One region of the Streptomyces sp. NPDC058877 genome, then DNA from elsewhere that is predicted to be linked to it. Evidence: predicted binding sites of a transcription regulator. Region 1 holds the regulator's gene; the other holds the start of a gene.

Region 1 (14,421 bases):
GCGGTCGCCGCCGTACCGGCCGTCGAGGTGCGCAGCACGCTGCGGCCCAAGCGGTACGGCTTCGCCCCGGCGGCCTCGAAGGCGGCGAGCTCCTCCGGCGAGACCCCACCCTCGGGACCGACGACGAGCACGATCGACCCCTTCACCGGAAGTTCCGCGGTGGCGAGCGTCCCGCTGGGGTGCTCACGGTCCTCGTGCAGGACGGCCGCGAAGTCGGCGCCCGCGAGGAAGGCGGTGACCTGCTTGGTCGTCATGAGGTCGACGACCTCGGGGAAGCGGGTGCGGCGCGACTGCTTGCCGGCCTCCCGTGCGGTGGACCGCCACTTGGCGAGCGCCTTGAGACCCCGGTCGCCCTTCCACTGGGTGATGCAGCGGGACGCGGCCCAGGGGACGATCGCGTCCACCCCGGTCTCCGTCATGGTCTCGACGGCGAGTTCACCGCGGTCGCCCTTGGGGAGCGCCTGGACGACGGTGATCCGGGGCTCCTCCTCGGAGTCCTCGTGGACCTCGTCGATGCGGACGGTGAGCCGGTCCTTGCCCTCGGCGGCCAGCACCACGCCCTCGGCCCAACGGCCCCGGCCGTCGGCGAGGACCAGCCCCTCCCCGGCGCGTAGCCGCTTCACGGAAACGGCGTGCCGCCCCTCGGGCCCGTCCAGGAGGAAGCTCCCGGCACCGGGGACGGCGTCGACGACGAAGACGGGTGCGGTCATGGGGTGCTCCTGTGGGGCGGTCCGGAGAGGGCGGTGTCGAGTTCGGCGGCCAGCACCCCGACCAGTTCCCCGGCGGGGAGCTCGCGGGCGAGGCGGTACCCCTGGCCCGCCCACAGGGCCATGCCCTGGGCGTCGCCGGCATGGGCCGCGGCCTTGCGGAGCGGGGCCGTGAGGTGGTGGACCTCGGGGTAGGCGGCGGGGGCGTACGGTCCGTGCTCGCGCATGAAGCGGTTGACGAGACCGCGTGCCGAGCGTCCGGAGAAGGCCCGGGTGAGGGCGGTCCGGGTGAACAGCGGGTCGGTCAGTGCCTGTTTGTGCAACGGGTGGGCGCCCGACTCCGGACAGCGGAGGAAGGCGGTGCCGAGCTGCGCGGCGGCGGCCCCGGCGGTGAGGACGGCGGCGATCTGCGCACCGCACATGATCCCGCCGGCGGCGACGACGGGGAGCGCGACGGCCCGGCGGACCTCGGTGACGAGGGTGAGGAGCCCGGTGCCGGGTGCGTCGTCCTCGGCCGGTTCGTCGCGGTGCGTGCCCTGGTGTCCACCGGCCTCGACGCCCTGGACGCAGACGGCTCCGGCCCCGGCGCGTTCCGCGGCGAGGGCCTCCTCGACGGAGGTGACGGTGACGAGGGTGTACGTGCCGACCCGGTCGAAGGCCCGGAAGGTCTCGGGCGCGGGACAGCCGAAGGTGAAGGAGACGACGGGGACCGGGTCCTCCAGGAGGATCGCGAGCTTGGCGTCGTAGGCGTCGTCGCGGGAGTCGTCGGCCTCGCCGAGCGGGGTGCCGTACCAGGTGGCCTCGCCGGCGAGCTGGTGGCGGTAGACCTCGACGGCGGCGGGGTCGGCGTGCGGCCCCTCCTGGGGCAGGAAGAGGTTGACGCCGAAGGGGCGTGCGGTGAGCCCACGCACCTGCTTGATCTCCTGGTAGAGCCCCCCGGCCGTCTTGTACCCGCCGGCCAGGAAGCCGAGCGCCCCGGCCTCGCAGACGGCCCCGACGAGATCGGGACCAGCGGCGCCACCCGCCATGGGGGCCTGCACGATCGGGAAACGAGAGAGACCGTTCAGTGCGGTGGTGGACATGGGGGCATGGTGCCATGCCCCTGCTTCCGGGCCGAATCCGTCCGTCAGGTCACGGAAGGGCCTGCTCCGGACACGGGTGGGGGGACGGGTCCGCGCCTTCCGGCGCCCCGTCCCCCCGCCCGCACGAGCGCCTACCGCCCGTTGAACGCGTCCTTGAGCCGCGAGAACAACCCCTGCTGTCCCGGCTGGAACTGGCCGGTGGGCCGCTCCTCGCCGCGCAGCTTGGCCAGCTCGCGCAGGAGTCGCTCCTGCTCCGCGTCGAGCTTGTTCGGGGTGGTCACCTCGACGTGCACGATCAGGTCGCCCCGACCGTTGCCCCGCAGGTGCGTGATGCCCCGGCCGTGCAGCGGAATCGACTGGCCCGACTGCGTTCCCGGGCGGATGTCGATCTCCTCGACGCCGTCGAGGGTCTGCAGCGGCACCTTCGTGCCGAGCGCACCCGCCGTCATCGGGATGGTGACCGTGCAGTGCAGGTCGTCGCCGCGCCGCTGGAAGACCTCGTGCGGGGTCTCGTGGATCTCGACGTACAGGTCGCCGGCGGGACCGCCGCCGGGACCGACCTCGCCCTCGCCCGCGAGCTGGATGCGGGTGCCGTTGTCGACACCGGCCGGGATCTTGACCGTGAGGGTGCGGCGGGACCGGACCCTTCCGTCCCCCGCGCACTCGGGGCACGGCGTCGGGACGACGGTGCCGAAGCCCTGACACTGCGGGCAGGGCCGGGAGGTCATGACCTGACCGAGGAAGGACCGGGTGACCTGGGACACCTCACCGCGACCGCGGCACATGTCGCAGGTCTGCGGGGAGGTGCCGGGCGCGGCGCCCTCCCCCGAACAGGTGGTGCAGACGACCGCCGTGTCGACCTGGATGTCCTTGGTGGTGCCGAAGGCGGCCTCGTTGAGGTCGATCTCCAGACGGATCATGGCGTCCTGCCCGCGGCGGGTGCGCGAACGCGGACCGCGCTGCGAGGCCGTGCCGAAGAAGGCGTCCATGATGTCGGAGAAGTTGCCGAAGCCACCCGCCCCGAAGCCACCGCCCGCGCCGCCCCCGCCGGAGGCCGAGAGCGGGTCGCCGCCGAGGTCGTAGACCTGCTTCTTCTGCGGGTCCGAGAGGACCTCGTAGGCGGCGTTGATCTCCTTGAAGCGCTCCTGCGTCTTCGGATCGGGATTGACGTCCGGGTGCAGCTCGCGCGCGAGCCTCCGGAACGCCTTCTTGATCTCGTCCTGGGACGCGTCGCGGCGTACGCCGAGTACGGCGTAGTAGTCCGTGGCCACTTACGACTCCGCCAGGATCTGTCCGACGTAACGTGCCACTGCGCGTACCGCTCCCATCGTTCCGGGGTAGTCCATGCGGGTCGGTCCGACCACGCCGAGTTTGGCGACTGCCTCGCCGCCCGAACCGTAGCCGACCGAGACGACGGACGTGGAGCTCAGCCCCTCGTGGGCGTTCTCGTGCCCGATGCGTACGGTCATGCCGGATTCCTTGGCCTCGCCGAGCAGCTTGAGGAGCACGACCTGCTCCTCCAGTGCCTCCAGGACGGGCCTGATCATCAGGGGGAAGTCGTGTCCGAAGCGGGTGAGATTGGCGGTGCCGCCGATCATCAGCCGCTCCTCGTGCTCCTCGACGAGCGTTTCGAGGAGGGTCGCGAGCACGGTGGAGACCGTGGCGCGGTCCTCGGCCTCCTCGAAGGACTCGGGAAGGTCCTGCACCAGCTGCGGCACGTCGGCGAACCGACGGCCGACGACCCGGCTGTTGAGCCGGGCCCGCAGATCGGCGAGCGAGGTCTCGCCGAAGGGCACCGGGCAGTCGATGACGCGCTGCTCCACCCGACCGGTGTCCGTGATGAGGACGAGCATCAGGCGGGCCGGGGCCAGCGAGAGCAGCTCCACGTGCCGGACGGTCGAACGGGTCAGCGAGGGGTACTGGACGACGGCGACCTGCCGGGTCAGCTGCGCGAGCAGACGGACCGTACGGCCGACGACGTCGTCGAGGTCGACGGCACCGTCCAGGAAGTTGTGGATCGCCCGCCGCTCGGGCGTCGACAGCGGCTTGACGCCGGCGAGCCGGTCGACGAAGAGCCGGTAGCCCTTGTCGGTCGGGATGCGGCCGGCACTGGTGTGGGGTTGGGCGATGAAGCCCTCCTCCTCCAGGACGGCCATGTCGTTGCGCACGGTGGCGGGTGACACCCCGAGCTTGTGGCGCTCCGTGAGCGCCTTGGAGCCCACCGGCTCCTCCGTCCCGACGTAGTCCTGGACGATGGCGCGCAGGACCTCGAGCCTGCGTTCGCTGAGCATCGTGCGCACCTCCGCCTGTCGTCGTCGTTCCGGTTGCTCCGCTTTTGGCACTCCCCCTGTCCGAGTGCCAGCGATTCCCCGGCCAGTGTACGGCGGCGGGCATCGCTCCTGGCAAGGAGGCGGCGCCCGCACCGGCTAGCGTCGCCCCATGGACGTGGATTGGGAAGCGTACGGATGGGAGCGGCTCGCGGACGGGGTGGGCCGGCGACGACTGCCCGGCTGGGACGCCACGGTGGGCCTGGTGCTGGGCTCACGAGGGGTGCTGCTGTACGACACGGGCTCCTCGCTCGCGGAGGGCGCGGAGCTGCGGACGCAGATCAAGGGGCTCACCGGCGGCCGGAGAGTGACGCACATCGCACTGGGACACCCCCATTTCGACCACGTCTTCGGCACGGCCGCGTTCGCGGGCGCGGAGGTGTTCGGCGCGGTGGGCAGCGACCAGCTGCTGAGCCGGGCCCGGGACCGGGAAGCCCTGCGCACGGACGCGGTGCGACACGGCCTGGACCCGGTGGCGGCTGCGGAGGCGGCGGACGTCCTGGTGGCCCCGCGGCACGTGGTCTCGGGCGAGTGGACGCTCGACCTGGGGGACCGGCAGGTCCTCCTGGCGAACGTGGGCCCCGGGCACACGGGGCACGACCTGGCGCTCTGCGCACCGGGCTCGCGCGAGGTCGTCTTCTGCGGCGACCTGGTGGAGGAGTCGGGCGAGCCCCAGGCGGGCCCGGACGCCGTCCCGTCCCGTTGGCCGGACGCCCTGGACCGCCTCCTCTCCCTGGGCGGCGAACAGGCGGCGTACGTACCGGGCCACGGGGCGGTGGTGGACGCCGCGTTCGTGCGGGGCCAGCGCGATGAACTGGCACGCCGCTTCGGCGTGGCCTAACGTCACCCGAAGTGCGCGGCCCGCGCGTGGACCTGACGCCCTTTCGGCCGTCCCCGGAGGGCGGCAGCCGCCCCGGCCGCCCCCGTGCCCCGTGCCCCGTGCCCCGTGCCCCGTGCCCCGGACAGAATCGAGCCCATGCGCAGCTACGACCCGGACCTGACGCCCCCCTGGAAGAGGACGAAGCCCGTCCCGGAGGTCCCGGCGGACCGCGACCTCGTCGTCGAAGAGGTCACGACGGGCTTCTGCGGGGCGGTGATCCGCTGCGAGGCGGGCACGGTGACCCTGGAGGACCGCTTCGGCAAGCACCGGGTGTTCCCGCTGGAACCGCGCGGCTTCCTGTGGGAGGGCGAGGTCGTGACCCTGGTGCGCCCTTCCGCGGCCGGCCCGGCACGGCCCGCTCGCACGGCCTCCGGCTCGATCGCGGTCCCGGGGGCGCGGGCACGGGTGGCCCGGGCGGGCCGGATCTACGTGGAGGGCCGTCACGACGCGGAGCTGGTCGAGCGGGTCTGGGGCGATGACCTGCGGATCGAAGGCGTGGTCGTGGAGTACCTGGAGGGCGTCGACGACCTGCCGTCGATCGTCGCGGAGTTCGGTCCGGCGCCGGACGCCCGTCTGGGCGTGCTGGTGGACCACCTGGTCCCGGGCTCCAAGGAGTCCCGGATCGCGGCCCGGGTGAGTTCTCCGGACGTCCTGGTCGTCGGCCACCCGTACGTCGACGTCTGGGAGGCCGTGAAGCCGTCCTCCCTGGGCATCCCCGCCTGGCCGACGGTCCCCCGCGGCCAGGACTGGAAGACGGGCGTCTGCCGGGCCCTCGGGTGGCCGGCCCACACGGGTGCGGCCTGGCAGCACATCCTGTCGAGGGTCGCCTCGTACCGGGACCTGGAGCCGGAGCTGCTGGGTGCGGTGGAACGCCTGATCGACCACGTGACGGTGCCCTGACCCCGGCGCGGGGCCGCCGTCGGCCGGGCGCCCCCTCAGTCCACCAGGTCGCGCACCACCGCGTCGGCGAGCAGCCGCCCGCGCAGGGTCAGGACCGCGCGCCCCGCCCCGTACGGCCCCGGCTCCAGGAGCCCCTCGGCCAGCGAGCGCTCGGCCGCGATGCGGCCCTGCGGTCGCAGGAGGTCCAAGGGGCACCCGTCACGGAGCCTCAGCTCCAGCAGCACCCGCTCCACCCGCCGGTCCTCGTCCGAGAGGACCTCGCGCCCGGCGCCCGGCGACCTCCCGCCGGCCAGCGCCGCAGCGTACGCACCGGGATGCTTCACGTTCCACCACCGCACGCCGCCCACGTGCGAGTGGGCACCGGGGCCCGCGCCCCACCAGTCGGCGCCCCGCCAGTACAGCTCGTTGTGGAGGCAGCGCCCGGACTCGGAAGCGGCCCAGTTGGACACCTCGTACCACTTGAGTCCGGCCCCGGCCAGGACCGAGTCCGCGATCAGGTACCGGTCGGCGTGCACGTCGTCGTCGGTCATGGGCACCTCGCCGCGCCGGATGCGCCGCGCCAGCTGGGTGCCCTCCTCGACGATCAGGGCATAGGCGCTCACGTGGTCCGGCCCGGCCCCGATCGCCGCCTCCAGCGAGGCCCGCCAGTCGTCGTCGGACTCCCCCGGGGTGCCGTAGATCAGGTCCAGGTTGACGTGCTCGAAGCCCGCGGCCCGCGCCTCGGCGACGCACGCCTCGGGGCGCCCGGGGGTGTGGGTGCGGTCGAGGACCTGCAGGACGTGCTGGCGGGCGCTCTGCATCCCGAAGGAGATCCGGTTGAAGCCGCCGGCGCGCAGCTCCGCGAGGTAGGCCGGGTCGACGGACTCCGGATTGGCCTCCGTCGTCACCTCGGCGTCGTCCGCGAGCCCGAACTCGTCGCGGACGGCCGCCAGCATGCGGACCAGGTCCCCGGCGGCGAGCAGGGTCGGCGTGCCGCCGCCGACGAAGACGGTCCGGACCGGCCTCGGATCGTCTCCCAGGACCTTCCGGGCGAGCCGGATCTCCTCGACGACCTGCTCGGCGTAGTTGTCGCGGGAGGCGAGCACACCGCCCGTACCGCGCAGTTCGCTCGCCGTGTACGTGTTGAAGTCGCAGTAGCCGCAGCGCGTCGCGCAGTACGGCACGTGCAGGTAGAACCCGAGCGGCCGGTCCGCGGCACCCGCGAGGGCCTGTGGGGGCAGCGCCCCGTCTTCGGGAACGGGCTCACCATCGGGCAGTACGGAAGGCATGGGACCCATTGTCCCGTACTGCCCGGGGTGCCGGTCCCGCTCGCCGGTCAGGCCTCGCGCGAGCCCTCGTACATCTCCTCGATGAGGTCCTTGTACGCCCGCTCGACGACCGGCCGCTTCAGCTTGAGGGACGGCGTGAGCTCACCGTGCTCGATGTCGAGGTCGCGCGGCAGCAGACGGAACTTCTTGATCGTCTGCCAGCGCTGGAGCCCCTCGTTGAGACGGTCGACGTATCCCTGGACCAGCTTCTGGGTCCGCGCGTCGGCGACGACCTCGGCGTACGACGCGCCGCCGAGCCCGTGCTCGGCGGCCCAGCCGAGGATGGCCGGCTCGTCGAGGGCGATCAGGGCGGTGCAGAAGTTCCGGTCGGCACCGTGGACGAGGATGTTCGAGACGAACGGGCAGACGGCCTTGAAGTGGCCCTCGACCTCCGCCGGGGCGATGTACTTTCCGCCGGACGTCTTGATCAGGTCCTTCTTGCGGTCGGTGATCCGGAGGTAGCCGTCCGCGGACAGCTCGCCGATGTCACCGGTGTGGAACCAGCCGTCGGACTCCAGTACCTCGGCCGTCTTCTCCGGCAGGCCGTGGTAGCCCTCCATGATGCCGGGGCCGCGCAGCAGGATCTCGCCGTCGTCGGCGATCCGGACCTCGGTGCCGGGGAGCGGCTTGCCGACGGTGCCGGTGCGGTAGGCCTCGCCGGGATTGACGAAGGAGGCCGCGGAGGACTCGGTGAGGCCGTAGCCCTCCAGGATGTGGATGCCGGCGCCGGCGAAGAAGTACCCGATCTCGGGGGCGAGGGCGGCGGAACCGGAGATGCAGGCGCGCAGGTTGCCGCCGAAGGCCTCGCGGATCTTGCCGTAGACGAGCGCGTCGGCGACCTTGTGCTTGGCCGAGAGGCCGAAGGGCGCGGAGGCCGTGCCGGTGCGGCGGAAGTTGTCCTGGGTGGTCTTGGCGTACTCGCGGGCGACGCCGGCCGCCCACTGGAAGATCTTGTACTTGGCGCCGCCGCCGGCACGGGCCTTGCTGGCGACCCCGTTGTAGACCTTCTCGAAGATGCGGGGCACGGCGGCCATGTAGGTCGGCCGGACCACCGGAAGGTTCTCGATGATCTTGTCGACGCGGCCGTCGACGGCGGTGACGTGCCCGACCTCGATGTGGCCCGAGGTGAGGACCTTGCCGAAGACGTGGGCGAGCGGCAGCCACAGGTACTGCACGTCCTCCTGGGTGACGAGACCGGTGGCGGCGATGGCCTTGGCCATGTACGACCAGTTGTCGTGCGGGAGGCGCACGCCCTTGGGGCGGCCGGTGGTGCCCGAGGTGTAGATCAGGGTGGCCAGCTGCGTGGGGGTGATCGCGGCGACGCGCTCCTTGATCGCGTCGGGGTGCTCCTCCAGGTAGGCCCTGCCGCGCGCCTCCAGGTCCGCGAGGGTCACGACCCATTCGTCCCCGGTGTCGACGCCGGCCGGGTCGATGACCACGACGTGGTGGAGGTCGGGCAGGTCGGCGCGGCACTCGACGGCCTTGGCCACCTGGGCCGCGTCCTCGGCGATGAGGACCTTCGACTCGGAGTCGGAGAGGATGAACGCCGACTCCTCCGCATTGGTCTGCGGGTAGACGGTGGTGGTCGCGGCACCGGCGCACATCACGCCGAGGTCGGCGAGGATCCACTCGACCCGGGTGGAGGAGGCGAGGGCGACCCGCTCCTCGGGCTGGACGCCGAGGTCGATGAGGCCGGCGGCGATCGCGTAGACCCGCTCGGCGGCCTGCCCCCAGCTGAGCGACTTCCAGTCGTCCGGTCCGGTGCCGGAGGCCGCGGGAACCGGGTGGCGGTAGGCCTCCGCATCCGGGGTCCGCTCGACGCGCTCAAGGAAGAGGGTCGCCACGGAGGGCGGCCGGTTCTCGATCTGGGTCTGTGTGTCGCTCACGACGTCCTCCGGGCGGCGGCGGTGCCTTCTGGTGGTTCGTAACTAACTGGCGAGTAACCTTCGAGCCGGGTTCAGACTAAAGGGCGGGGGACCGGCGCGTAAGGGGCTGCAGGGCGTCGCTTCATAACGAACGGGCCCACGCGCACACGGCACGTGGACCCGCTGGTTGCACGGAACGGCGCTTCCCGACGGTCCGGCTACTTCTTCTTGCCGGAGGACTCGTCGCTGGAGAGGACGGCGATGAAGGCCTCCTGGGGCACCTCCACCGAGCCGACCATCTTCATGCGCTTCTTTCCTTCCTTCTGCTTCTCCAGCAGCTTCCGCTTCCGGGAGATGTCACCGCCGTAGCACTTGGCGAGGACGTCCTTCCGGATGGCGCGAATGGTCTCGCGGGCGATGACCCGGGAGCCGATGGCGGCCTGGATCGGCACCTCGAACGCCTGCCGCGGGATGAGCTCGCGCAGCTTGGCGACGAGCCGGACGCCGTAGGCGTACGCGGCGTCCTTGTGGGTGACGGCGGAGAAGGCGTCGACCTTGTCGCCGTGCAGCAGGATGTCCACCTTGACCAGGCTGGACGCCTGCTCACCGGTGGGCTCGTAGTCGAGCGAGGCGTACCCGCGCGTCTTGGACTTCAGCTGGTCGAAGAAGTCGAAGACGATCTCGGCGAGGGGCAGGGTGTAGCGGATCTCGACCCGGTCCTCGGAGAGGTAGTCCATGCCGATCAGGGTGCCGCGCCGGGTCTGGCAGAGCTCCATGATCGCGCCGATGAACTCGCTCGGGGCGAGGATGGTGGCGCGCACGACGGGCTCGAAGACGTCGCTGATCTTCCCCTCGGGGAACTCGCTGGGGTTCGTCACCGTGTGCTCGCTGCCGTCCTCCATGACCACGCGGTAGACCACGTTGGGAGCGGTGGCGATGAGGTCGAGCCCGAACTCCCGCTCCAGCCGCTCACGGATGACGTCGAGGTGGAGCAGGCCCAGGAAGCCGACGCGGAAGCCGAAGCCGAGCGCGGCGGAGGTCTCCGGCTCGTAGACCAGCGCGGCATCGTTGAGCTGCAGCTTGTCGAGCGCCTCGCGCAGGTCCGGGTACTCGGAGCCGTCCAACGGGTAGAGCCCCGAGAAGACCATCGGCTTCGGGTCCTTGTACCCGCCGAGCGGCTCGCTGGCGCCCTGGTTCTGGGAGGTGATCGTGTCACCGACCTTGGACTGGCGGACGTCCTTCACACCGGTGATGATGTAGCCCACCTCGCCGACGCCGAGGCCGTCGGAGGAGGTCATCTCCGGGGACGAGACGCCGATCTCCAGCAGCTCGTGGGTGGCACCGGTCGACATCATCCGGATGCGCTCGCGCTTGTTGAGCTGCCCGTCGACGACACGCACGTAGGTGACGACACCGCGGTACGAGTCGTAGACCGAGTCGAAGATCATTGCGCGGGCGGGGGCGTCCGCGACGCCCACCGGAGCCGGGATGTCCTGGACGACCCGGTCCAGCAGCGCCTCGACGCCCATGCCGGTCTTGGCGGAGACCTTGAGGACGTCCTCGGGCTGGCAGCCGATGAGGTTCGCGAGCTCGTCGGCGAACTTCTCGGGCTGCGCGGCCGGCAGGTCGATCTTGTTGAGGACCGGAACGATCGTGAGGTCGTTCTCCATCGCCAGGTAGAGGTTGGCGAGGGTCTGGGCCTCGATCCCCTGTGCCGCGTCGACCAGCAGGATCGTGCCCTCACAGGCCGCGAGGGAGCGCGAGACCTCGTACGTGAAGTCGACGTGACCGGGGGTGTCGATCATGTTCAGGATGTGCGTACTGCCCTGGGCCGGCCCCTCGGTCGGCGCCCAGGGCAACCGCACCGCCTGGGACTTGATCGTGATGCCGCGCTCCCGCTCGATGTCCATCCGGTCGAGGTACTGGGCGCGCATCTGCCGCTGGTCGACCACACCGGTCAGCTGGAGCATCCGGTCGGCGAGCGTGGACTTGCCGTGGTCGATGTGCGCGATGATGCAGAAGTTGCGGATCAGAGCCGGGTCGGTACGGCTCGGCTCGGGCACGTTGGTAGGAGTCGCGGGCACGCAGGGATCTCGTCTCGGGCGATGTTCAGAACGGACACGTAGACACCATGGTCCCATGCCCGCCGTCCGGCGCCCGGTTTGGGCCGCCCTGAGGGTGGCTGATACCGTGGACAGCTGTGCCTCGCACGCCCTCTCAGCTGCGTGGCGCATCCAGAAGGAACACCGAACCTGTAAAGGCTCTTTTCGTGGCGAACATCAAGTCCCAGATCAAGCGGAACAAGACGAACGAGAAGGCGCGCCTGCGCAACAAGGCCGTCAAGTCCTCGCTCAAGACCGCGATCCGCAAGGCCCGTGAGGCTGTCGCCGCCGGCGACCTCGAGAAGGCCACCGTTGCCACTCGCGCCGCCTCGCGTCAGCTCGACAAGGCTGTCTCGAAGGGTGTCATCCACAAGAACGCCGCCGCCAACAAGAAGTCGGCGCTGGCGGTCAAGGTCGCCTCCCTCCAGGGCTGAGCTCTGATCTCACGCTCCACCGGCCGTACGGGACCCAGCGGGCCCTCTCTCCCGCTCCCGCCCGGCCAACCAGGACTCGCGCGCGGACGCGTTCGCCACGCGGGTGCGAGCCCATCTGCTTGAACGGCGAAGGCCCCGGCATCTCCTTCCCCAGGAGACCGGGGCCTTCGCCGTACCCGCTCCGCGAGGCGGGCGGGGAAGGCCCGGCACCGAGCCGCAGGACCGGCGCCGGAGCAGCCGCGCCCGGCAACCCCGCGCGGCCCACCGTCCCGACCCGGCTCCCCGCAGCGGGCCTCAGCCCCGCCGCATCCTTGCCGCCCGTGCGACCGCGACCACCGCCTTCTCCAGGGCGTACTCGGGATCGTCCCCCCCGCCCTTCACCCCCGCGTCCGCCTCCGCGACCGCACGTAGCGCCAGCGACACCCCGTCCGGGGTCCAGCCCCTCATCTGCTGCCGGACACGGTCGATCTTCCAGGGCGGCATGCCCAGCTCCCGCGCCAGGTCGGCGGGGCGCCCGCCCCGCGCCGAGGAGAGCTTGCCGATCGCCCGCACGCCCTGCGCCAGTGCGCTGGTGATGAGGACGGGCGCGACTCCGGTCGAGAGCGACCAGCGCAGCGCTTCCAGGGCCTCGGCCGCCCGGCCTTCGACGGCACGGTCGGCGACGTTGAAGGAGGACGCCTCGGCACGGCCCGTGTAGTAGCGCCCGACGACGGCCTCGTCGATCGTGCCGTCCACGTCGGACACGAGCTGCGCGACCGCGGACGCGAGCTCCCGCAGGTCACTGCCGATCGCGTCGACGAGCACCTGACAGGCCTCCGCCGTCGCCGAGCGCCCGAGCGCCCGGAACTCCTGCCGCACGAACGTCAGCCGCTCCGCCGGCTTCGTCGTCTTCGGGCAGGCGACCTCCCGGGCCCCCGCCTTCCGCGCCGCATCGAGCAGGCCCTTGCCCTTGGCCCCGCCCGCGTGGAGCAGCACGAGCGAGATGTCCTCGACCGGGTCGGCCAGGTACGCCTTGACGTCCTTGACCGTGTCGGCGGAGAGGTCCTGCGCGCTCCGCACGATCAGCACCTTGCGCTCGGCGAAGAGCGAGGGGCTGGTGAGCTCCGCCAGCGCCCCGGGCTGGAGCTGGTCCGGGGTGAGGTCGCGCACGTCCGTGTCGGCGTCGGCGGCCCGGGCGGCCGACACCACCTCCTGGACCGCACGGTCGAGGAGCAGGTCCTCCTGCCCCACGGCGAGCGTCACGGGGCCGAGGAGGTCGTCGGGGGAAGTCTTTCTGGTGGCCATCGCGATCCAGCATCCCACGGGCCGCTGACACCGGAGTTCGCGATGGCCGACACGAGGACGACAATGGCGGGGTGAGCGAACGACACGTACTGGTGCTTCCCGACCGCGACGCGGCCGAGGAGGTCGCCGAGGAACTCCCCGACCGCTTCGGCGTGGCCGAGGAGCCGCAACTGGTGCGGGACGCCCTGGCCGGCGAGGACGACGCCGAGGACGCCCAGTGGCTGGTGGTCGTCGAGGACCCGGAAGCCCGCCTGGACCCGACCGCACTGGACGCGCTGGCCGCCGAGTACGAGGGCTGGCTCGAAGCACCCTAGGAGCCTGAGGCCCCCGCCTTCGGAACGACCTGGACGTCCAGGTCGATGCTGATGCTGGACCCGACGGCCGCGATGCCCCGCGCGAGCATCGTCTGCCAGGTGAGGGTGAAGTCCTCCCGGTGGAGCTCGGTGGTGGCGCGACAGGCGCCCCGGGGCTCGCCCTGCAGACCGTTCCCGAGGCCCAGGTACTGCGTGTCGAGGGTCACCGTGCGGCTCACTCCGCGCAGGGTGAGCGCCCCGGTGACGGCCCAGCGGCTGCCGCCGCGATGGACGAAGCGCTCACTGGAGAACTCCGGCACGGGATGGGCGCCGACGTCGAGGAAGTCACCGGAGCACAGGTGGTCGTCGCGCATCCGCACGCCGGTGTCGATGGAGGCCGCATCGATGACGACGTGCATCGAGGAACGCTCCATGCGGTCGGCGATCCGGACCGTGCCCGCGAAGCCGTTGAACCGCCCGTGGACCCGGGCCAGGCCGATGTGACGCGCCGTGAAGCCGATCCGGGAGTGCAGGGGGTCGATCTCCCAGTCGCCCGGCGCCGGGAGCGGGGGCTGGGGAGCGAACTGGAGCAAGACGTCACCGAGGCCCTGGTGTTCACCTGCGGTGACGACCGCACCACCGCGATAGGGCGTGTACCCCTCGGAGGTGACGGCGAGTCGGTACTCCCCCGCCGGCACGGCCGCGAGGACCGTGCCGTAGGGGTCGGTCTCGCCGCCCATGACCTTGCGCCCCTCGGCGTCGCTGACGACGAACGCAGCCCTTCGGACCGGCTCGTGAACGGGATCGAGCACCCGACAGCTGAGCAGGCCCGCCGTCGCCGGTACGGCGAGATCGCCGAGTGGTCCGCCGCGCACGGCACCCGCCGCACGCTTCCCGAAGAGACGACCGAGCATTCTTCACGCACCCCCGTGCAATTGATTCACAGTGCAACGAAATTACGTTTGATCACCCTTGAGGCGTTCGAGGCAAACGGGGCGAGTGCCACCAAGTATCACCGGGCGTCCGAATTGGGGATCCCTCCGCGGACGACCGGCAACACGTCGAGCTCGATGTCGAACAGCTCCCGGTACGCGCTCCGCACCGCCTCCTCTCCGTCGAGGATCCGCTCCTCGCGACCGCTGCCGGTGCGGACGATCAGCTTCGGCGCGCTGAGCGTGACGCGGCCCTCCTCGGTGAGCCGGGAGCAGATGAGGGAGCGGGGGAAGTGCGAGTCCGGCGA
Region 2 (14,421 bases), on a different contig from region 1:
TCGGGGACCCCGTGCAGGGGGTGCCGCCCGCACGAACGGGGGCGGCCCACGGGCCGGCGGGTACGGGTCGGGACCTTCCCGGAAGGCGCGAGTCCGCCGGGCCGGGGCCCGGGGCCCGACCGGCAGGGGTCATTCGTTGGCCGCTCGGGGGCGGTCGTCGTCCGCGTACTGGTCGAAGAGCGGGGTGCGCCCGTGGTCGCGGCCGGCGTGGGGTCGGGCGGTGCGCTGACGGGGGGCCGGGCCGGGGGCCGGGTCGGCCGCCGTGGAGGAGCGGGCCGAGCTCCAGGTCTCCGGGTCGGTGATGTCGACGCCGCTCGTGGCGCGCGGGGCGACCGGCGCGGTGACGTAGGTGGGCAGCGGCACCGGGACGGGCTCCCAGCTGCCGCCGCGGGCCGGGCCCCGCTCGCGCTGTTGGTCCACCCACTCCGCGTGGTCGGTCTGCTCGACCAGGGCCCGCCGGTCGGCCTCCTGCGGGGAGACGGAGGGGACCGCGGGCGTCTGCTCGGCCTCCGGTTCGGGGGTGGGGGCCGGGCGACGGCTCTCGCGCAGTCGGGCGGCTGCCGCTTCGGCTCGGCGCCGGTCCATCACGTACACGAACCGACGGCGTTCCTGGGCCCGCAGGTGGACGATGTACGCGCTGAGCAGCAGTGCGGGGGCGGCCGGGGCCCACAGGAAGGCGACGCCGCCGATGGCCGCGACGACCGCCCCGAGGGTGAAGGCGACGAAGAGGAGCGTCGTGGTCCGTCGGCGTCGGGCGAGGACCTTGCCGCGTCGGGCCCGCTCGGCGGCTCCCGGGGCGGGGCGGGGCGCCGGGTGCGGCTCCGGTTCCGACGGGGGGACGGGGGGGCTCATGCGGGCCTCCGTCCTGGCCGCGGGCGCGGAGAAGGCCCGGACGTCGACCGAGCTCAGGTGCTCGGTCTCCGCGTCCGGGTCCACGTCGGGCGTCGGTCCCTCCGCCGCAAGGTCCCGCTCCTTGAGCTCCTTGGCGTATCGGCGCTCCATGCCCGCCCGTCCGGAAAGCAGCCGGATGGCGGTGCTGAAGCGTTCCGTCGGACGGGCTTCGTTCAACTCGTCCTGCCTGCGGAGCCACATCGGCACCAAGTAGGCGGCCCAGGCCCCGACGATGACTGCGTAGATGAGGCCGCTGCTGCTCACGCTCACACGGTAGAGGGGTTCCGTAACACGCATCGGCCAATTGGCTCGGTGTGTCGCACGATCTGGCTGATATCACTGAACTTTTTTGTGATTGTTCAGATCGATTGACCGCCAACTGGCGATTGAATTCGAACACTTATTGCATTCTTGCGTGGTGCCAGCGTCGAAGGAGCCCTTCCGGCACCTCCTCCGCCGTCAACGCGAACACCAGGTGGTCCCGCCACGCACCGTCGATGTGGAGGTAGCGGGGCCGCAGCCCCTCCTCGCGGAAGCCGAGCTTCTCCACCACACGGCGGGAAGGCCCGTTCTCCGGGCGGATGCACACCTCCATGCGGTGGAGCCCGAGCACCCGGAAGCAGTGGTCGACGGCGAGGGCGACCGCCGTCGGCATCACCCCGCGCCCGGCCACCTCCCGGTCCACCCAGTACCCCACGTGCCCCGAGCACATCGAGCCCCAGGTGATTCCCGCGACGGTCAACTGGCCGACGAGCCGGCCCTGGTACTCGATGACGAACGGCAGCATCCGCCCGGCGTTCGCCTCCGACCTCAGGTGCCGCACCATCTGGCGGTACGTCGGCCGCTGGGCGACCGGGCCACCGGGAGCCGGCGGCGGAACCGTCGCCTCCCAGGGGCGCAACCACTCGCGGTTGCGACGGTTCACCTCGCGCCAGGCGGCCTGGTCACGCATCTTTATCGGTCGGAGCAGCACATCGCCGTCGACGAGGACCACCGGCCAGGACGGAATCACGACGCTCTCGGATGGTCGCCGCCGCGGATCTGGTCGACGGCGTGGCGCAGCAGCGGCTCCAGGACGGCGAGCCCGTCGCGCACCCCGCCCGGAGAGCCCGGCAGGTTCACGATGAGCGTGCTGCCGGCGACCCCGGCCAGACCGCGCGAGAGCGCCGCCGTCGGCACCTTCTCCCGGCCGTGGGCGCGGATCGCCTCGGGGATGCCCGGGATCTCCCGCTCCAGGACCCGTCGGGTCGCCTCGGGGGTCTCGTCGGTGGGCGAGATGCCCGTGCCGCCGGTGGTGACGATCACGTCGTACCCGGCGGCGACCCCGGCGCGCAGGGCCGCCTCGACGGGCGCGCCGTCGGGGACGACCTGGGGGCCCTCCACGGCGAAGCGCATCCGGGTGAGGCCCTCGGCGATCAGCGGGCCGCCCCTGTCCTCGTACACCCCCGCGGACGCCCGGTTGGAGGCGGTGACGACGAGCGCGCGATAGGCCTCCGCCGGGGCCTCCCCTGGACGGTCGGGGGCCGCCTCGTGCTCGTGTGCTCCCGCGACCCGGCCGGCGCGCGTCACGCCTCGGTCCTCGTCCAGTGGCCCGACTTGCCGCCCGTCTTCTCCTCCACCCGCACGTCGGAGATGACCGCGCCCTTGTCGACCGCCTTGACCATGTCGACGACGGTCAGGGCGGCCACCGAGACCGCCGTCAGGGCCTCCATCTCGACGCCGGTGCGGTCGGTGGTCTTCACCGTCGCCAGGATCTCGACCGCGTCGTCCGCGACCGCCAGGTCCAGGGTGACGCCCGAGACGGCCAGCGGGTGGCAGAGGGGGATGAGGTCGGGGGTCTTCTTGGCGCCCATGATCCCGGCGATGCGGGCGGTCGCGAGGGCGTCTCCCTTCGGGACGCCCTCGCCGCGCAGCAGCTCGATCACGCGCGGCGAGACGAGGACCCGCCCGCTGGCGCGGGCGGTGCGGGACGTGACGTCCTTCGCCGATACGTCGACCATGCGGGCCGCGCCCGCCTCGTCGATGTGGGTGAGACCTTGCTGCGTGCTCATGGCCGTGACACTCCCGGTCGCTGTGTGGGACGACACCGTACCCCCACCCTCGCCCCCTCAGCCGAGGAGGACCACTTCCAGCTCGGTGCCGGGCTCCGCCCTCTCCGTCTCCTCCGGGACCACCAGCAGGCAGTCCGCGTGCGCGAGGGCCGCGATCAGATGGGAGCCGGCACCGCCCACCGGAGTGACGGTGCCTGCCTCCCGGTCGTACCGGCCGCGCAGGAACTGCCGGCGGCCCGCCGGGGACGACAGGGCCCCGTCGGCGGCGAGGGTCGCCCGCACCCGGGGCCGGTGCAGGTCCTCGACGCCCATCAGCGCGCGGATCGCGGGACGCACGAACAGCTCGAAGGAGACGTACGAGGAGACCGGGTTGCCCGGGAGGGCGAGCAGCGGGATCTGCTCGACGCCGATCGCGCCGAAGCCCTGCGGCTTGCCCGGCTGCATCGCCAGCTTGCGGAAGTCGACCTGTCCGTCGGCGGTCAGCGCCTCCTTCACCACGTCGTACGCGCCGACGCTCACCCCGCCGGTGGTCACGATCAGGTCGGCCCGGATGAGCTGGTCCTCGATGGTGGCGCGCAGCGACTCGGCGTCGTCGGCGACGGCGCCCACCCGGTAGGCGAGGGCGCCGGCGTCCCGGGCCGCCGCGGCGAGCGCGAAGCTGTTGGAGTCGTGGATCTGGCCCTTGCCCAGCGGTTCGCCGGGCTGGACGAGCTCGCTGCCGGTCGAGAGGACCACCACCCGGGGCCTCGGACGGACCCGGACCGTGCCGCGGCCGATCGCGGCGAGCAGACCGATCTGCGGCGGCCCCAGGACCGTGCCCGCCGCGAGGGCGAGCTCGCCGGCCCGTACGTCGCTGCCCGCGGTCCGGACGTGGGCGCCGGCCTCGGCGGACCGGTGCACCCGGACCTCTCCCCCGGCCCCCTCGGGGGCGGCGCTCGCGGCGCTCATGCCGGTGGCGGCGCCCCCGCCGGTGCCGCCGTCGGTCCACTCCACGGGAACGACGGCCTCGGCGCCGGGCGGCAGCGGGGCGCCGGTCATGATCCGGGCGGCTTGACCGGGGCCGACCTCGGGCAGGCCCTCGGCACCGGCCGCGACGTCGCCGATCACGGTGAGGACGGCGGGGAACTCCTCGGTGGCGCCGGTGACGTCGGCGATCCGGACGGCGTACCCGTCCATGGAGCTGTTGTCGAAGGGGGGCAGCGCGACCGGCACCGTCACGTCCTCGACGAGGACACAGCCCTGTGCGTCGAGGAGTTGGAGCTCGATGGGTTCGAGCGGGCCGACCGTCGCGAGGATGTCGGCGAGGTGCTCGTCCACCGACCACAGGCCGCGGGCCGGGCCTGCGCAGGGGTCGGCGGACCCTTCGCCGGGGCCGTGCTCGTGGTGGTCGTCGTGGGACGGCGACGGTGCCGCGCTGCTGCTCAAGGTGTTACATCTCCTCGCTGACGTATCTCCGGAGCCAGGCCCGGAAGTCCGGTCCCAAATCTTCACGTTCGCACGCGAGTCTGACAATGGCACGCAGATAGTCCCCGCGGTCACCGGTGTCATAGCGGCGTCCCTTGAACACGACGCCGTGCACCGGGCCGCCGATCTTCTCGTCCGAGGCGAGTTTCTGCAGGGCGTCGGTCAGCTGGATCTCCCCGCCGCGCCCCGGCTCGGTCTCCCGCAACGTGTCGAAGACGGCCGGGTCCAGCACGTAGCGGCCGATGATCGCGTAATTGCTGGGCGCCTCGCCCGGGTCGGGCTTCTCGACCAGGTCCGTGACCTTGACGACGTCCGAGTCGCCGGTGGGCTCGACCGCCGCGCAGCCGTAGAGGTGGATCTGCGAGGGCTCGACCTCCATCAGCGCGATCACGCTGCCGCCCTCGCGCTCCTGCACCTCCACCATCCGCGCGAGGAGGGGGTCGCGCGGGTCGATGAGGTCGTCGCCGAGGAGCACCGCGAAGGGCTGGTCGCCTACGTGGGGGGCGGCGCAGAGCACGGCGTGGCCGAGGCCGCGCGGGGCGCCCTGGCGCACATAGTGCATGGTCGCGAGGTCGCTGGACTCCTGGACCTTGGAGAGGCGTTCCCCGTCGCCCTTGCGGATCAGGGCTTCTTCCAGTTCGTAGTTCCGGTCGAAGTGGTCCTCCAGGGGGCGCTTGTTCCGGCCGGTGATCATCAGGACGTCGGAAAGGCCGGCCGCGACGGCTTCTTCCACGACGTACTGGATGGCCGGCTTGTCGACGACTGGCAGCATCTCCTTCGGCGTCGCCTTGGTCGCCGGAAGGAAGCGGGTGCCGAGGCCGGCGGCCGGGATGACAGCCTTGGTGATCCGACCGAGCCTGAGGAGCGACTGATTCATGCGGAGCACCTTAGTCGTTCAGAATGAGAAGAAGATGTGCCTTCGGTTAACTTTCTTGCCATAAAGCCAATTATGAGAATTTCACGAACACATAGAAGGCCTTCATGACTTCGGAGATGTCTGAAAAGACCGTGCTGCGCAGCCGACTTCTGGCAGCCCGGGCCGCACTGACCCCCGATTCCCTCGCGAACACGGCCGAATCACTGGCCCGCCGGGGAATGGAACTGGCCGAACTCTCCGGGGCGGCCACCGTCGCCGCCTATGTGTCGGTGGGGCGCGAGCCGGGCACGCGCGCGCTGCTCGACGCCCTCCGTGTGCGCGGGGTACGGGTCCTGCTCCCCGTCCTGCTGCCCGACAACGACTTGGACTGGGCCGCGTACGAGGGGCCCGGACGGCTCGCGAAGGCGGGCCGGGGACTCCTCGAACCGCTGGGCCCCCGGCTCGGCCCCGAGGCGGTGTGCACCGCCGACGCCGTGCTGCTGCCGGGCCTCGCGGTGGACGGCCGCGGAATGCGGCTCGGGCGGGGCGGCGGCTCGTACGACCGGGTCCTCGCCCGGCTCGTCCGGGCGGGCGTCGACCCGGCCCTGGTGGTGCTCCTCTACGCGGACGAGGTGGTCGCCCGGGTCCCGGAGGAACCGCACGACCACCCCGTACACGCGGTGGTGACCCCAAAGGGGGTCACCCGTTTCCGCCCCTGATCAGGGCTTGAGGACCAAGGTGTCCTCCGCCGCCGCGTCCACCGCGGCCTTGCCGTAGGCCCAGTCGTACAACTCGCCCTTCGCCCAGGTGTCCGTCTGGTCGGCGTAGTGGGGGTGGAAGGCGTGACCGGAGGCCCCGGTCAGGTTGACCCAGCGGGACTTGTCCCAGTCGCCGACGTTGACGACCATCCGCATCGACGGCACCCAGATGACGTCGTAGCCGCCGGCCGCGTTCCAACCGGTGGCGTCGACCGCCGCCTCGCCGCCGCCCAGGTTCCACGGGCCGCGGTTGAGGAGCCGCTGCACGAAGCCGGGGCCCGCGGTGCCGAGGGTCTGGTTCTTCAGGGTCAGCTGGTGCAGGCGGCCCCAGTTCCAACTGGAGACGTCCTTGCCGAGCTTGGCGGTCAGCTCCCAGCGCGCGTCCTTCATGGCGCGGGCGAGCAGCTGGTCGCGGGTCTCGGTGGCCGGGTCGGTGCGGTTGGCGGGGGTGACCCACCAGTCGCTCTTCTCCTGCTTGAGGAGCGGACGGACCACCTCGTACCAGCGGTCGCCGCCGTCCGGCTGCGCCGAGTCGGGGTCGCGCTCGCCGCACTCCCGGACGAGCTTGTTCTGCTCGTCGACCGGGCCGGTGGCGTCGGCCGGACGCACGTTGATGCAGTCCCCCTCGACGCGCAGCTCCTTGGGCAGCTTGTCGCCGAAGGCGAGCTTGAGGACGTTGCGCCAGACGGCGTTGAAGTAGGCGGCGGCGGCCGAGTCGGGCTCCTGGGTGTAGTCCCAGCCCTCCAGCAGCTTCTGCGCCTCGCGGACGTAGGGGTCGGCGATGTCGACCTTCAGCAGCAGCGGGTTGAGCAGGGTCGCGATCTCGCTGCGGTTGTCGCTCTGCATGGTCCGCATGTCGTCCGGCGAGATCTTTCCGCCGTCCTTGATCTTCGACTCGATGAGGTCGTTGATCCGCTGGCTGCGCGAGCCGTAGCCCCAGTCCTTGGTGAGCAGGTCGGGGTAGGCCTTCTCGTCGATGACGGCCTGGTTGGCGGTGACGATGTAGCCGCGCTCCGGGTCGTACTCGTAGGGCAGCTGCTCGAAGGGGATGTACCCCTTCCAACGGTAGGAGGAGTCCCAGCCCGGCGCCGGGAGGGTGCCGTCGCCCTTGGAGCGCTGCGGGATCTTGCCCGGGGACTGGTAGCCGATGTGGCCTTCGACGTCGGCGTAGATCAGGTTCTGGGACGGGACCTCGAAGTTCTTCGCGGCGGCCCGGAAGGTGGTGAAGTCCTTGGCCCGGTCCAGGGCGAAGATCGCGTCCATCGACTTGCCCGGCTGGAGCGCGGTCCACTGGAGGGAGACGCCGTAGCCGGTGCCGCGGTCGGGGGCGGCGTTGCCGACGGGGGCGGTCCGGCCGACCTTCTCCAGCTCGGAGGAGCGGTCGGAGACGAGCGGGCCCCGCTCGGTGGAGCGGACGGTGATCTTGCGGTCGCTGCCGCCGGCGACCTTGATGGTCTCCTCGCGGCTCGTGAAGGGCTTCACCTTGCCGTCGACGAGGTAGCCGTCGGGGCCGATCTTCTCCAGGTAGAGGTCGGTCACGTCGGCGCCCAGGTTGGTGAGGCCCCAGGCGACCTTGTCGTTGTGGCCGATGATCACTCCGGGCGTGCCGGAGAAGGTGTAGCCGGCGACGTCGTAGCGGCAGGTCGCCGAGACCGAGCGGCAGTGCAGGCCCATCTGGTACCAGAGGGACGGCAGCTGGGGCGCGAGGTGCGGGTCGTTGGCGAGCAGCGGCTTGCCCGAGGTCGTGTACGTGCCGGAGACGACCCAGGAGTTCGACCCGATGCCGTTGCCGTTGGGGCCGAGGAGGGCCGGGACCGTGTCGAGGACCTCGGAGAGCGCGCTGAGCTGGGACTGCACTCCGGAGGAGCCGGAGGAACCGGAACCGTCGGTGCCGGTGCCCGTGGCGTCCCCGTCCGCGGTGCCCTCGTCCCCGGATGCCCGGGCCTTCGGGTCGAACTTCCCGGTGGACTCGTCGACCGTGCCGCCGCCCAGGATCGGCTGGTGGAGCGCGTACGGGTACTCCGGGTACAGCTCCTTGATCTGCTTCGCGCTCAGCCGGCTCGTCATCAGCGAGCGGTCGATCTCGTCCTGCATGTTGCCGCGCAGGTCCCAGGCCATCGCCTTGAGCCAGGCCACCGAGTCGACCGGCGTCCACGGCTCGATCGCGTAGTCGTTGGTGAAGGCGAGCGCGGCGTACTCGACGGAGACGTCGGCCGGGTCCCGGTCCTTCAGGTAGGCGTTGACGCCCTCCGCGTACGCCTGGAGGTACTTCTTGGTCTCCGGCGAGAGGACCTTGTCGTACTCCTCCTGCGCGACCCGGCGCCAGCCGAGCGTGCGCAGGAAGGCGTCGGTGTCGACCTGGCTCTCGCCGAACATCTCGGAGAGCCGGCCCGCGGTCACGTGCCGGCGGACGTCCATCTCGTAGAACCGGTCCTGCGCCTGGACGTAGCCCTGGGCGCGGAAGAGGTCCGCCTCGTTGTCGGCGTAGATCTGCGGAACGCCGTTCGCGTCGCGTTTGACCTCGACGTCGGCGGAGAGCCGGTCGAGGCGGATCTCACCGGTCGTCTGCGGGAACGAGGCCCGGACGGTGCTCACGCCCCAGTAACCGCCGAAGCCAATGCCCACGACCAGTGCGAGGACCAGGACGAGGAGGAGCAGGCGGGCACGCCGCCCTTTCTTGGCGGTCTTCTTGCCGGGGGGTGCGGTCGTGTTGGAGGGCATCGCTGTCCTTCGAGGGGCAGGGTGGTCCTGGGGTACGGGAGCAACCTTAGGCGCAGCGTCCGGACGGCCCGGACGCGGTGTCAGGAAGAGAACCGTACTGATGAACGAGGAGAGGCAAAGCCGGCGTCAAGAAAGCGTTAAAGATTAGGTAAGGTAACGAAGTACCGGCCGCTGGAGCACGATCCAGCCGCACGTGAGGGGAAGGAACGGCACTGACTGTCCACCAGCTCAACGCACTGCTGCTCATCTGCTCGCTCGTCCTGCTCGTGGCCGTCGCCGCCGTGCGGATCTCCTCCCGGAGCGGCCTCCCCAGCCTCCTGCTCTACCTGGGCATCGGCGTCGCGATGGGACAGGACGGCATCGGCAACGTCGCCTTCGACAACGCCGAGCTCACGCAGGTCATCGGGTACGCCGCCCTCGTCGTCATCCTCGCCGAGGGCGGACTCGGCACGAAGTGGAAGGAGATCAAGCCGGCCCTGCCCGCCGCGGTCGTCCTCTCCACCGTGGGCGTCGCGGTGAGCGTCGGCATCACGGCCTCGGCCGCGCACTACCTGGTCGGACTCGACTGGCGACAGGCCCTGATCATCGGCGCCGTCGTCTCCTCCACCGATGCCGCCGCGGTCTTCTCCGTCCTGCGCAAGGTGCCCCTCCCCTCCCGGGTCACCGGCGTCCTGGAGGCCGAATCCGGCTTCAACGACGCCCCCGTCGTCATCCTCGTCGTCGCCTTCTCCACCGCGGGCCCCGTCGACCAGTGGTACGTGCTCGTCGGCGAGATCGCCCTCGAACTCGCCATCGGCGCCGCCGTCGGCCTCGCCGTCGGCTTCGTCGGCGCCTACGGCCTGCGCCACGTCGCCCTGCCCGCCTCCGGCCTCTACCCGATCGCCGTCATGGCCATCGCGGTCACCGCGTACGCCGCCGGCGCGATGGTCCACGGTTCGGGCTTCCTCGCCGTCTACCTGGCCTCGATGGTCCTCGGCAACGCCAAGCTGCCGCACGCCCCCGCGAACCGCGGCTTCGCCGAGGGACTCGGCTGGATCGCCCAGATCGGCATGTTCGTCCTGCTCGGCCTGCTCGTCACCCCGCACGAGCTCGTCCGCGACTTCTGGCCCGCCGTCGTGATCGGCCTCGTCCTGACGACGGTCGCCCGGCCCATGGAGGTCCTGGTCAGCCTGCTGCCCTTCCGGATCCCCTGGCAGGAGCAGGTCCTGATGTCCTGGGCCGGCCTGCGCGGAGCCGTCCCCATCATCCTCGCCACCATCCCGATGGTGTCGCAGATCGAGGGCAGCGAGCGGATCTTCAACATCGTCTTCGTCCTCGTCGTCGTCTACACCCTCGTCCAGGGCCCGACCCTGCCCTGGCTGGCGAAGGCCCTCAAATTGGGCGACTCCGCCGAGGCCGCCGACCTCGGCGTCGAATCCGCCCCCCTGGAGCGGCTCCGCGGACACCTGCTCTCCGTGGCCATCCCGGCGGGCTCCCGGATGCACGGCGTCGAGGTCGCCGAGCTCCGCCTGCCGGCCGGGGCCGCGGTCACCCTGGTCGTACGGGACGACGCCAGCTTCGTACCGGGGCCCTCGACCGTGCTGCGGCGCGGCGACGAACTCCTGGTCGTCGCCACCGACCCCGTGCGCGACGCCACCGAGCGGCGGCTGCGGGCGGTCGGACAGGGCGGCAAGCTCGCCGGCTGGCTCGGGACCGGCGGATCGACCGCCGTCGGCAGGGCCGCGGAGACCACCCCGCGCTTCCACCTGCCGGGAAGTGGCCACGAGAGGAAAACTTCCCGTTAATCCCAGGCATTAATTCGGGTGCGGGAGTGTTTTCCCAGGCGGGAAGAGCCTCTCCCCTGTACCATCTAAGGAACACCTGATCGAACCAACTCTGCCTGACGCAGAGCTGGCGCGACCGTATGGCGGCCGTGGCGCCCCTCCACCGTGGGGCCGGCCCGGTATCTACCGCAGTAACGCGCATGAGGACAGCTCTCGGCGACACCCGCACCACCGTGCTCGGGGCGCGCTACCAGGCGGCAGAAAGGCAAGGACCGTGGCGTCCACGGTCGTCTCGGACAAGCGGCCCGGCTACGGGCAGCTGCTGCGCACTCCCGGTGCGCTCTCCTTCCTGATCCCCGGCTTCGCCGCACGACAGCCCTTCGCGATGCTGACCATCGGCATCGTCCTGCTCGTCCAGCACACCACCGGATCCTTCGGCAGCGCCGGCGCGGTCGCCGCCGTCACCGGCGTCTCCATGGCGCTCTTCGCCCCGCAGAGCGGCAAGCTCGCCGACCGCTTCGGACAGCGCGCCGTCCTGGTCCCCGGGGTCCTCGTCCACTCCGTCGCCGTCTCCCTGCTCGTCGTCCTCGCCCTGGTCGGGGCCCCGCTGTGGGCGCTCTTCCTGGCCGCCGTGCCCGCCGGCGCCTCCGTGCCCCAGGTCGGGCCGATGGTCCGGGCCCGCTGGGCCGCCAAGCTGGACGGGACTCCGCTGATGTCGACGGCCGCGGCCTTCGAATCCGTGACGGACGAGTTCACCTTCGTCGTCGGCCCCGTCCTCGCGACCGCCCTGTGCACCGGGGTCCACCCGGCCGCCGGCCTGATCGCCGAGGCCGCCCTCACCCTCGTCGGCGGCCTGTTCTTCGCCGCCCAGCGCGCCACCCAGCCCGCTTACGGACGGCCCACCACGGCCACCGCCGAACCCCACCGCTCCGCCCTGTCCGTCCCCGGCGTCCGCGTCCTGGTCATCGCCTTCCTCGGCATCGGCTCCGTCTTCGGCGGCATGCAGGTCTCCCTCACCGCCTTCACCGAAGAGATCGGCAACCCCGGCGCCAACGGCCTGCTGTACGGGATCTTCGCCGCCGGCAACATGCTCGCGGGCATCGCCATGGGCGCCATCGCCTGGAAGACCGGCCCCCGCCGGCGCCTGGTCCTGGGCTACGCGGGTCTCGCCGCCGCGGCCTCCCTGCTGTGGACCGCACACTCGGTGCTGCTCCTCGGCGCCCTGGGCCTGGTCGTCGGCCTGTGCATCGCCCCCGCGCTGATCACCGGCTACACCCTGGTCGAGGCCCTGGTGCCGGCCACGGCCCGCACCGAGGCCTTCACCTGGCTCACCGGCGCCGTCGCACTCGGCCAGGCCGCGGCCGTCACGGTCGCCGGACGCCTCGCCGACGCCCACGGCGCCAGCGCCGGCTTCCTGGTGCCGATGGCCGGCACCGCCCTCGCCCTGGCCACCCTGCTGGCCCTGCGGTCGCGGCTCGCGCCGGCCCGCGGGACCCGCACGATCGCCCGGGGCACGAGGGACCGCGAACCGGTCACGGTCGGAAGCGCATGAAGTCGACCTGCTCGCCCTTCCCCCCGGGGAACGCACCGCGGTGACCCTCGCGGGGCCTGCCGGAAGGAGGCCCTTCGCGCGGACCTTCGGGCCTCCGTGGCGACCGGTCGGGCCCCGACCGCCGGCGAAGCAGGTGACGAATGTTACTCCGAGCGGCTGGACGCAGCCGCTACTATGGAAAATTGTTAGCACTCATCGAGTGAGAGTGCCAGGAGGAAGTCAAGTGCCGACCTACCAGTACCAGTGCACCGAGTGCGGCGAAGGCCTCGAGGCGGTGCAGAAGTTCACCGATGACGCCCTGACCGAGTGCCCCAGCTGCCAGGGACGCCTGAAGAAGGTGTTCTCGGCCGTCGGCATCGTCTTCAAGGGCTCCGGCTTCTACCGGAACGACAGCCGCGGCTCCTCGTCCAGCAGTTCGCCGGCCTCGTCGAAGTCCTCGACCACCCCGTCGACCTCGTCGTCCGCTTCGTCCTCGGACGCCAAGCCGGCCGCTTCGTCGTCCGCTTCCTCCTCCTCGACGTCCTCGTCGAGCACCGGAAGCTCCGCAGCCTGACCGCTGCCCCGCGGACTTCCCGAGGGCCCCGTCGCACCCCGCGACGGGGCCCTCGGCCGCTCCCCCGCCGCACCCCGTGCATAGAGTGACCGGCATGGCGAACCATGACGCGTACGCGGACATCGGCGTGATCGGCGGCTCCGGCTTCTACTCGTTCCTGGAGGACGTCACGGAGGTGTCCGTCGACACCCCCTACGGCAGCCCCAGCGACTCCCTGTTCTTCGGCGAGGTCGCCGGCCGACGGGTCGCCTTCCTGCCCCGGCACGGCCGCGGCCACACCGTCCCCCCGCACCGGATCAACTACCGCGCCAACCTCTGGGCGCTGCGCTCCGTGGGCGTGCGGCAGGTCCTCGGCCCCTGCGCCGTCGGCGGGCTGCGCGAGGAGTACGGGCCTGGCACGCTCGTCGTGCCCGACCAGCTGGTCGACCGCACCAAGAGCCGCGCCCAGACCTACTTCGACGGGGAGCGCCGCGCGGACGGCGCCGTCCCCAACGTCGTCCACGTGACCTTCGCCGACCCCTACTGCCCGGACGGGCGGCGGGTCGCCGTGAAGGCCGCCCGGGGGCGCGGTTGGGAGCCGGTCGACGGCGGCACCATGGTCGTCGTCGAAGGCCCCCGCTTCTCCACCCGTGCCGAATCGCGCTGGCACGCCGCCGCCGGATGGTCGATCGTCGGCATGACCGGGCACCCGGAGGCCGTCCTCGCCCGCGAACTGGGCCTCTGCTACACCTCGCTCGCCCTCGTCACCGACCTGGACGCGGGCGCGGAAACGGGCGAGGGCGTCTCCCACACCGAGGTGCTGCAGGTGTTCGGCGAGAACGTGGAACGCCTGCGGGGGGTGCTCTTCGACGCGGTGTCGGCGCTCCCGGCGACCCTGGACCGGGACTGCCTCTGCACCCGTGCCCAGGACGGCTGGGACCTGGGGATCGAGCTGCCCTGAACCACCCCCGGGGGTGAGGGGGTCGTCCACAGCCGGGGAGCGGTCCACAGGGCGGCGCGGGCCGGGGGCGGGGTCGGGAGAGTGGGGGACGCACCCCGCCCCCGAGCCGAACAGGCGGTACCTCCCCGTGACGACGCCCCCCTCCTCCGTCCCCGCGCCCCGTGTGGTGCCGCCCTTCGAGCCGCTACGCGTCCGGGGCACCCGGCAGCGGTTGCGGCGGGCACTGCGCCGGGGGCGGCGCGCACCGGCACTGCTCCTGGCCCTGACCGCGGCCTCGCTGGCCGTCGCGCTCACCGGCTCGGGACCTCCCCGCCCGGGGCTTCCGGGCACGGGCCCCGCGCACGCGGGGCCTTCCGGCAGGACCCCGTCGAGCGCCGGCCCCTCGTCACTCGAAGCCCCCGCAGCACACGGGCCGGTGCTCCACGACTCCACGCCCGGCGCCCGCGCACGACCCCCCGTCGCAGACCTGGTCTCCGCACCGGTGCGGATCGCCGACGCCGAAACCGTCCGGCTGCTGCGCCCCGGCGACCTGGTCGACGTCATCGCCGCGCCCGACTCCCCGCTGGGCGAGGGGGGCGAAGCCCGGGTGGTCGCCACGGGCGCCCGGGTGGCAGAAGTCCCGCGCCCCGCGGAGGCGCGTGCGGACGGCGGGGCGCTCGTCGTCCTGTCCGTGCCGCGCTCGACCGCCACGACACTGGCAGGTGCCGGTGTCACTTCCCAACTGGCGCTGATCTTGTGCTGATTCGCACTGACTCACTGTCAAGTAACCGTCCCGTGTGTATGGATTGGACGCCCCTGCGACCTTCACGGCCTAATGGCTCCGCACACAGCAGCACACGCGACGAAAGGCACCCCGGTGGCCAAGAAGGAAA

Evidence for each region. The regulator HrcA, encoded in region 1, represses chaperone genes, less so after heat shock. The targets are predictions, from matches to a motif close to TTNGCACTCNGNNNNNCNGAGTGCNAA.
Region 2: ACFW2Y_RS20135 (FmdB family zinc ribbon protein) is a predicted target of HrcA. The motif match lies at 12,242-12,268, and genes of this name have one in related genera.

The regions. Positions count from the first base shown of each region.
Region 1 is NZ_JBHYMF010000018.1:35,171-49,591, reverse strand. It holds gene ACFW2Y_RS06895 (16S rRNA (uracil(1498)-N(3))-methyltransferase) at 1-710, opposite strand, end outside; gene ACFW2Y_RS06890 (nitronate monooxygenase) at 707-1,789, opposite strand; gene dnaJ (molecular chaperone DnaJ) at 1,921-3,060, opposite strand; gene hrcA (heat-inducible transcriptional repressor HrcA) at 3,061-4,080, opposite strand; gene ACFW2Y_RS06875 (MBL fold metallo-hydrolase) at 4,229-4,957, shown strand; gene ACFW2Y_RS06870 (DUF3097 domain-containing protein) at 5,093-5,896, shown strand; gene hemW (radical SAM family heme chaperone HemW) at 5,932-7,164, opposite strand; gene ACFW2Y_RS06860 (AMP-dependent synthetase/ligase) at 7,212-9,089, opposite strand; gene lepA (translation elongation factor 4) at 9,287-11,152, opposite strand; gene rpsT (30S ribosomal protein S20) at 11,338-11,604, shown strand; gene holA (DNA polymerase III subunit delta) at 11,899-12,888, opposite strand; gene ACFW2Y_RS06840 (hypothetical protein) at 12,960-13,202, shown strand; gene ACFW2Y_RS06835 (YceI family protein) at 13,199-14,095, opposite strand; gene ACFW2Y_RS06830 (arylamine N-acetyltransferase) at 14,194-14,421, opposite strand, start outside.
Region 2 is NZ_JBHYMF010000083.1:8,740-23,160, forward strand. It holds gene ACFW2Y_RS20085 (hypothetical protein) at 130-1,155, opposite strand; gene ACFW2Y_RS20090 (GNAT family N-acetyltransferase) at 1,292-1,885, opposite strand; gene ACFW2Y_RS20095 (molybdenum cofactor biosynthesis protein B) at 1,900-2,460, opposite strand; gene moaC (cyclic pyranopterin monophosphate synthase MoaC) at 2,457-2,942, opposite strand; gene glp (gephyrin-like molybdotransferase Glp) at 3,000-4,367, opposite strand; gene galU (UTP--glucose-1-phosphate uridylyltransferase GalU) at 4,372-5,283, opposite strand; gene ACFW2Y_RS20115 (5-formyltetrahydrofolate cyclo-ligase) at 5,388-5,981, shown strand; gene ACFW2Y_RS20120 (penicillin acylase family protein) at 5,982-8,741, opposite strand; gene ACFW2Y_RS20125 (potassium/proton antiporter) at 8,954-10,525, shown strand; gene ACFW2Y_RS20130 (MFS transporter) at 10,779-12,056, shown strand; gene ACFW2Y_RS20135 (FmdB family zinc ribbon protein) at 12,280-12,609, shown strand; gene ACFW2Y_RS20140 (S-methyl-5'-thioadenosine phosphorylase) at 12,704-13,549, shown strand; gene ACFW2Y_RS20145 (hypothetical protein) at 13,677-14,291, shown strand.